Regions from separate parts of the Pseudomonas sp. Eth.TT006 genome, predicted to be linked through region 1. Evidence: predicted binding sites of a transcription regulator. Region 1 holds the regulator's gene; the other holds the start of a gene.
The links. The regulator FliA, encoded in region 1, starts transcription of late flagellar genes. The targets are predictions, from matches to a motif close to CTAAAGTTTNNNNNNNNNNNGCCGNTAA.
Positions count from the first base shown of each region.

Region 2: a site for FliA is predicted at 2,232-2,259, ahead of ACXR0M_RS11900 (chemotaxis protein CheW). Genes of this name have one in related genera too.

Region 1 covers NZ_JBTJEN010000015.1:102,312-106,372, forward strand. Annotated here, with positions in the region: gene ACXR0M_RS22010 (protein phosphatase CheZ) at 1-617, opposite strand, end outside; gene ACXR0M_RS22015 (chemotaxis response regulator CheY) at 636-1,007, opposite strand; gene fliA (RNA polymerase sigma factor FliA) at 1,175-1,915, opposite strand; gene fleN (flagellar synthesis regulator FleN) at 1,912-2,742, opposite strand; gene flhF (flagellar biosynthesis protein FlhF) at 2,856-4,061, opposite strand, start outside.
Region 2 covers NZ_JBTJEN010000006.1:132,940-137,000, reverse strand. Annotated here, with positions in the region: gene hmpA (NO-inducible flavohemoprotein) at 1-286, opposite strand, end outside; gene norR (nitric oxide reductase transcriptional regulator NorR) at 449-2,005, shown strand; gene ACXR0M_RS11900 (chemotaxis protein CheW) at 2,325-3,227, shown strand; gene ACXR0M_RS11895 (GNAT family N-acetyltransferase) at 3,255-3,713, shown strand; gene ACXR0M_RS11890 (hypothetical protein) at 3,862-4,061, shown strand, end outside.

The sequences.
Region 1 (4,061 bases):
TGACTGGCCATGAGCACGAGTTTGAGCAAATTGCTTTCGACTTCGGTGACCAGTTGGGTCACGCGCTTGATCACCTGACCGGTGAGGTCCTGGTAATCCTGGGCCAGCAGGATGTCATTGAGATTGCTCGACACCGCACGGTTGTCCGTGCTGCTGCGTGTCAGAAAACCGTCGACCCGGCGCGCCAGTTCACGGAACTCTTCCGCCCCGACCTCACGGCGCATGAAGCGGCCCCAATCGGCGCTCAAGGTCTGGGCTTCGTCAGCCAGGCCATTGACCACAGGGGTCGCGCTTTCCACCAGATCCATGGTGCGGTTGGCCGCGGCTTCGGTCAGTTTGACCACGTAGCCCAGGCGCTCGGTGGCGTCGGTGATTTGCGACACTTCCTCGGCCTGCGGCATGTGCGGGTCGATCTGGAAGTTGACGATCGCACTGTGCAGTTCACGTGTGAGCTTGCCCACTTCCTGGTACAGGCCGCGGTCACGGGTCTGGTTGAGCTCATGGATCAATTGCACCGCGTCGCCGAACCTGCCTTTTTCAAGGCTCTCGACCAGTTCGACCGCGTGTTTTTTCAGGGTCGATTCGAAATCGCCCAGTGAAGATTCGTTATGCTCCATAGCTCCCCCGCGCGTTCATCAGCCGATGCGTTCGAAAATCTTCTCGATTTTTTCTTTCAACGCCTGAGCCGTGAAAGGTTTGACCACATAGCCGTTTACACCGGCCTGGGCCGCTTCGATGATCTGCTCGCGCTTGGCTTCAGCGGTCACCATCAGCACCGGCAGGTGCTTGAGCTTTTCATCGGCACGCACGTGGCGCAGCAGGTCGATACCGGTCATGCCGGGCATGTTCCAGTCCGTTACCAGAAAGTCGATGCTGCCGCTGTTGAGCACCGGAATGGCAGTGATGCCATCGTCAGCCTCGACAGTGTTGGTGAACCCGAGATCACGCAACAGGTTCTTGATGATCCGCCGCATCGTTGAGAAGTCATCAACGATGAGGATTTTCATGTCTTTGTTCAATTCGACCTCCAAGCAGTCTTAAACGCGCCCAGCACCTGGACGCGCCATTTCAATCAATCCGGCGTAACACTCAAAGACTGTCTGGAGCACAACAGAGCAAGACCGGTGCCGTTCACCACCGCACCAGCCTCGTTCGCAGTGTCCCCACACTGCCTTCAGCGCGCTCGCCACTCCCCCAAACGCCCCCGCAAACGGGCCGCGCACTGGCTGTGTAACTGGCTGACCCGCGATTCACTGACGCCAAGGACTTCACCGATTTCCTTGAGGTTCAGCTCTTCGTCGTAGTACAGCGCCAACACCAGTCGCTCACGCTCCGGCAAATTGGCAATCGCGTCCGCCAGCGCCGCCTGGAAGCGTTCATCTTCCAGATCGCGCGACGGCTCCATATGAGCACTGGCGCCATCCTCGTGCAGCCCTTCATGTTCGCCGTCCTGCAACAGGTCGTCGAAACTGAACAGGCGACTGCCCAAGGTGTCATTCAAAATCCCGTAGTAATCGTCGAGACTCAATTGGAGTTCGGCCGCAACCTCGTGATCTTTAGCGTCACGGCCGGTTTTCGCTTCAATTGAGCGAATTGCATCGCTGACCATCCGGGTGTTGCGGTGAACCGAGCGTGGTGCCCAGTCGCCTTTGCGTACTTCGTCGAGCATCGCGCCGCGGATGCGAATGCCCGCGTACGTTTCGAAACTGGCGCCTTTGCTGGCGTCGTATTTGGTCGAGACTTCGAGCAGGCCGATCATCCCCGCCTGAATCAGATCTTCGACCTGCACACTCGCCGGCAAGCGCGCCAGCAAGTGATAGGCAATGCGTTTGACCAGTGGCGCGTAACGCTCGATCAACTCGTACTGCGCGTCACGTGCCGATTTCTTGTAGTAGTTCATACCGCTCGCAGTCATAACACTGGCCCTGCCGTTTGCTGCACGAGGCGTTCGACGAAAAACTCGAGGTGACCGCGCGGGTTGGCAGGCAGCGGCCAGGTATCGACCTTCTGCGCGATCGCCTTGAACGCCAGCGCGCACTTGGAACGCGGAAAGGCTTCGTAGACGGCGCGCTGCTTCTGCACGGCCTTGCGCACGCTTTCGTCGTACGGCACGGCACCCACATATTGTAAGGCGACGTCGAGGAAGCGATCCGTGACCTTGGTCAACTTGGCGAACAGGTTGCGCCCTTCCTGCGGACTCTGCGCCATGTTGGCGAGGACGCGGAAGCGGTTCATGCCGTAATCGCGGTTAAGCAGTTTGATCAGCGCGTAGGCGTCGGTGATCGACGTCGGCTCGTCGCAGACCACCAGCAACACTTCCTGCGCGGCACGGACGAAACTGACGACCGAGTCACCAATGCCCGCAGCGGTGTCGATCACCAGCACGTCGAGGTTGTCGCCGATGTCGCTGAAGGCCTGAATCAGACCGGCATGTTGTGCCGGGCTCAGGTGAACCATGCTCTGGGTGCCGGAAGCGGCCGGTACGATGCGGATCCCGCCGGGCCCCTGCAACAGCACGTCGCGCAGCTCGCAGCGACCTTCGATCACGTCAGCCAGCGTGCGTTTTGGCGTGAGCCCCAGCAGAACGTCAACGTTCGCCAGTCCCAGGTCGGCGTCCAGCAGCATGACCCGACGGCCAAGCTCTGCCAGCGCCAGAGACAAGTTCACTGACACGTTAGTCTTGCCGACGCCACCTTTGCCGCCGGTCACCGCGATCACCTGTACGGGATGCATGCTGCCCATGTTATTTCTTTACCTTGTCTTGCATAGACGGAGGCCACATTACTGGCTGCGCGTTCACAACCGGAACAATGCGTGGCAGGCCATCGATGTAGGTACAAAAACTGTTCATTACCTCAGCCAACCTGCTTGGTCGGGCTGTGGTAGATATCAGCGAACATGTCAGCCATGGCTTCTTCGCTGGGTTCTTCCTGCATTTGCACGCTGACGGCGCGGCTGACCAGTTGATGACGGCGCGGCAGATGCAGATCATCCGGAATCCGTGGGCCATCGGTCAGGTACGCGACCGGCAATTCATGACTGATTGCCAGGCTCAACACTTCGCCGAGACTGGCCGTTTCATCCAGTTTAGTCAGGATGCACCCGGCGAGCCCGCAACGCTTGTAACTGTGATAAGCGGCGGTTAGAACCTGTTTCTGGCTGGTGGTTGCCAGCACCAGATAATTTTTTGAACGGATGCCACGCCCGGCCAGACTTTCCAGCTGCATGCGCAGGGCCGGATCGCTGGCCTGCAGGCCGGCGGTGTCAATCAGCACCACGCGTTTGCGCAGCAGTGGGTCCAGCGCCTGAACCAGCGACTGGCCCGGGTCAACGTGAGTCACCGGGACATTGAGAATGCGGCCCAGGGTCTTGAGTTGTTCCTGCGCGCCGATGCGGAAGCTGTCCATGCTGACCAGCGCCACGTTCTGCGCGCCGTACTTGAGCACGTAGCGCGCGGCAAGCTTGGCCAGGGTGGTGGTCTTGCCCATGCCGGCCGGGCCGACCATGGCAATCACTCCACCCTCTTCCAGCGGCTCGACTTCCGGCACGGCAATCATCCGCGCCAGGTGCGCGAGCAGCATGCGCCAGGCCTGACGTGGTTCTTCGATATCGGTGATCATCGCCAGCAGGTCGCGCGACAGCGGCCCGGACAGACCAATGCGTTGCAGACGGCGGTAAAGATTGGCTTGCGCCGGACGGCTGCCCTGCATCTGGTTCCAGGCCAGGGTGCCGAGCTGCACTTCCATCAGCTCACGCAGACTGTTCAATTCAAAACGCATCGAGTCCAGTGCACGCGGATCGACACCGGCAGATGCCTGGGCAGGCGCCGGCGCCGGACGTGCCGGAGCAGCGTAAGTCGGCTCGCTCAACGGCTCGGCTGCGGTCAGCGGCAAACCGGCGGTCAGCGTCTGGCGGGCGTCGATCGGCAGCCCGGCGAACAACTGGCGATTGGTATTGCCATCGGCTTCGCCACGCAGGCTCAGCTCGGCCTGGGCGGTGACGATGCGCGACTGGGTCTTGCGCAGCTCGTCTTCGAGTTCCATGTTCGGAACCCGAGGCGC
Region 2 (4,061 bases), on a different contig from region 1:
GGTAATGCTCCGGCAAGATCTGCAGGGCCACATGCTTGTTGATGATTTTCGCCACCAGATCGCCCAACTGATCCAGTTGTTCGATGTGCCGGGCGTACATCAACACACCGTTGGCCAAGGCACGTGGCTGGTCGCCGCTTGCCTGGTGCGCCTGATTGAACAGCGGGCGGACCTCAGGGTATTCAGAGAGCATCATGCGGTAGAAATGCGTGATCAGCGCTTCACCGCCGCTTTCCAGCAGCGGTACGGTGGATTTGACGATGGCACGATCCTGAACGCTAAGCATAAGAGTGACTCCTGAGCTTTTTGAGAATTACCTTAGGCTTATCAGTTTTTGTGCCAAGTTTATTATTCATATAAATCAATAGCTTATATTTTTAATGGTCATTTCGACACGCATCGCTTTATAGTCGTATTGACCACATCGAGTCTGTTTGACTACACGCCCATGATCGCCAAATCCCTGCTCACCACATTACTGCCACTGGTTTCCGACCTGTCCCGCGAACTGCCAGAAGGCGAGCGCTACCGGCGCCTGCTTGAAGCCATGCGCGCCCTGCTGCCGTGCGACGCTGCCGCGTTGCTGCGCCTTGACGGCGAATGGCTGGTGCCGCTGGCGGTGGACGGCCTGAGCACCGACACCCTCGGCCGGCGCTTCAAGGTCAACGAACATCCACGTTTCGAGATCCTGCTGGCGGGCGCCGGGCCGACACGGTTCGCCGCCGACAGCGACTTGCCTGACCCCTACGACGGTCTGGTCGACGGCCTTGACGATCATCTCGAAGTGCACGACTGTCTCGGCTGCCCGCTGTTTGTCGATGAACAACTCTGGGGCCTGATCACCCTCGACGCCCTCGACCCGCAGCGTTTCGAACCGATCGAACTCGATGCCCTGCAAGCCTTCGCCAGCCTCGCATCGGCCACGGTCAACGCTGCCGAACGCATCGAACGCCTGGCGCTGCGCGCCGAGGACGAGCACCAGCGCGCCGAGGTCTACCGCCAGGCCAGTGGTCAGCAGCAGCGCGAGATGATCGGCCAGAGCAAGGCGCACAAACGCCTGGTGGAAGAAATCAATCTGGTCGGCGGCAGCGACCTGACCGTGCTGATCACCGGTGAAACCGGGGTCGGCAAGGAGCTGGTGGCGCAGGCGATCCACGCCGCCTCCCCGCGCGCCGGCAAACCGATCATCAGCCTCAACTGCGCCGCGCTGCCCGACACCCTGGTCGAGAGTGAACTGTTCGGCCACGTACGCGGCGCCTTTACCGGTGCCACCAGCGACCGTCGCGGCAAGTTCGAACTGGCCAATGGCGGCACGCTGTTTCTCGATGAAGTCGGCGAACTGTCGCTGACCGTGCAGGCCAAGTTGCTGCGCGTGCTGCAGAGCGGCCAGTTGCAGCGGCTCGGTTCGGACAAGGAGCATCAGGTCGATGTGCGCCTGATCGCCGCCACCAACCGCGATCTGGCCGAAGAAGTGCGCAGCGGCCGCTACCGCGCCGACTTCTATCACCGCTTGAGCGTGTACCCGTTGCGCGTCCCGGCGCTGCGCGATCGCGGCCGCGATGTGTTGCTGCTCAGCGGCTTCTTTCTCGAACAGAACCGCTCGCGCATGGGCCTCAACAGCCTGCGCCTGAGCAGCGACGCCCAGGAGGCGTTGCTCGCCTACACTTGGCCGGGCAACGTGCGCGAGCTGGAACACTTGATCGGGCGCAGTGCCTTGAAGGCGCTGGGCAACTGCAAGGTGCGGCCGAAGATTCTCAGCTTGAGCGCGGCGGATCTGGATTTGCCGCGTGAGGTTGTGGATAACTCGGTTGAGGCGGTTGCGCAGGTGAATGCCGCGCCGTTACCGACCGGCGATCTGCGCAGCGCCACCGAGGCCTATCAGCGACAGTTGATCAGCGCGGCGCTGGAGCGGAATCAGGATAACTGGGCGAGCGCGGCGCGGGAGCTGGGGCTGGATCGGGCGAATCTGGGGCGGATGGCCAAGCGTTTGGGCATGAAGAGCTAAAAGCGCACCCTCACCCTAGCCCTCTCCCAGAGGGAGAGGGGACCGATCCGGGGATGCTTCGGAAATACGCCGACCTGAAAGATCTTACTGAATCCATAATCGACTCGGTCATTCAGGTCGATGTAGCACACCAGACAGCTCGGTCGGCCCCCTCTCCCTCCGGGAGAGGGCTGGGGTGAGGGGCTTTGGCTTTGGCTTTTGATCTGTACCTAGCCCGACAACTGACCTAAAGCCCACCCCTTTAACGCCGATAACCCGGCATCAATGGTTTCTGGCGATATCCACCCTCGCCCATCACCTTTTTCCACAGAAGGTTTATATGTCTTCCACCAAAGCCCGCGCAGACTCACTTTCGCTTCTGCTGTTTACCTTGCGCAGCGGCAAGCTGATGGCGATCAACCTGCTGAAAGTCAGTGAAATCATCCCCTGCCCGCCGCTGACCAAACTGCCGGAGTCGCACCCGCACGTCAAAGGCATCGCCACTCTGCGCGGCGCCTCGCTATCGGTCATCGACCTCAGCCGCGCCATCGGCGAACGCCCGCTGGAAGACCCGAACGGCGGCTGCCTGATCGTCACCGATGTCAGCCGTTCGAAACAGGGTCTGCACGTGCAGGCCGTGAGCAAGATCGTCCATTGCCTGACCACCGACATCAAGCCGCCGCCGTTTGGTTCCGGCGGCTCGCGCGCCTACATCACTGGCGTGACCTCGGTCGATGGCACGCTGGTGCAGGTGCTGGACATCGAAAAAGTCATCCACAGCATCGCCCCGGCGCAGATCGAAATGGCCCCGACCGACCTGACCATGGAGGACGCCGAAGTCCTCGGCAATGCGCGGATTCTGGTGGTCGATGACAGTCAGGTGGCTCTGCAGCAATCGGTGCACACCCTGCGCAATCTCGGTCTGCAGTGCCATACCGCCCGCAGCGCCAAGGAAGCCATCGACTGCCTGCTCGACCTGCAAGGCACCGCGCAGCAGATCAACTTGATCGTCTCCGACATCGAAATGTCCGAGATGGATGGCTACGCGCTCACCCGCACCCTGCGCGAAACCCCGGACTTCGCCCACCTCTACGTGCTGCTGCACACCTCGCTCGACAGCGCGATGAACGCCGAAAAAGCCCGACTGGCCGGCGCGAACGGCGTGCTGACCAAATTCTCCTCGCCGGAGTTGACCCAGCGCCTGATCGAAGCGGCCAAACACGTCGCGGCCAACGGTCACTGAGTCTTGGCCGAGACCTATTGCTGGCTGATGCGCCGCGACCTGCGCCAGGACGTGCCGCCGATCCGCTGGCCGGAAGGTGTCGAGCTGAGCACCTACCGACCGGAACTGGCGTTGGCCGTGCATCAGTTGATGCAACTCGGCTACCGCGAAGGTGGCGGTCGGGTGCCCGCGCTTGATGAGTGGCAACGACGCTTTGAGAGCGACCCCGAATACAATCCCGAATTGTGCTTTATCGCCTGCGATGCCGAAGGCGTGGTTGGCGTGGCGCAGTGCTGGACCAGTGCGTATATCAAGAATCTGGTGGTGCATCCGCGCATGCAGGGCCGTGGCCTGGGCCGGGCGTTGCTGTTGAATGCGTTCAAGGTGTTTCAGCAACGGCGCGAAGGCTTTATTGATCTGAAGGTGCTGGAAGACAACCTGCGGGCGCAGCGTCTGTATGAAAGTGCCGGGATGTATGTAGTCCGCCGGGAATTGGTGCCGGACTGAACTACCGCTTTCGCGAGCAAGCCCGCTCCCACATTTTGGAATGCATTTCAAATTGTGGGAGCGGGCTTGCTCGCGAAGAGGCCGGCACCGGCAACTTCCCTCTCTGGGCAGACTCCAACCTTGGCCCCCACAATCAAGGACGCCAATCATGAAAGCCCTTACCCTCAGCCTCCTCTGCTTCACCGCCCTTGCCTCCCAGGCCCAAGCCTCCAGCCCCGACGCCTGGGCAGCCTACGACAAGACCGTGCTCGCCAGTTGCATCAAGGCCAGCGGCCTGAAGGACGCCAAACCCGTCGGCACACCCGCGCAATTCGATGACCGCGTCGGCTACACCGCCGTGTTGCTGCA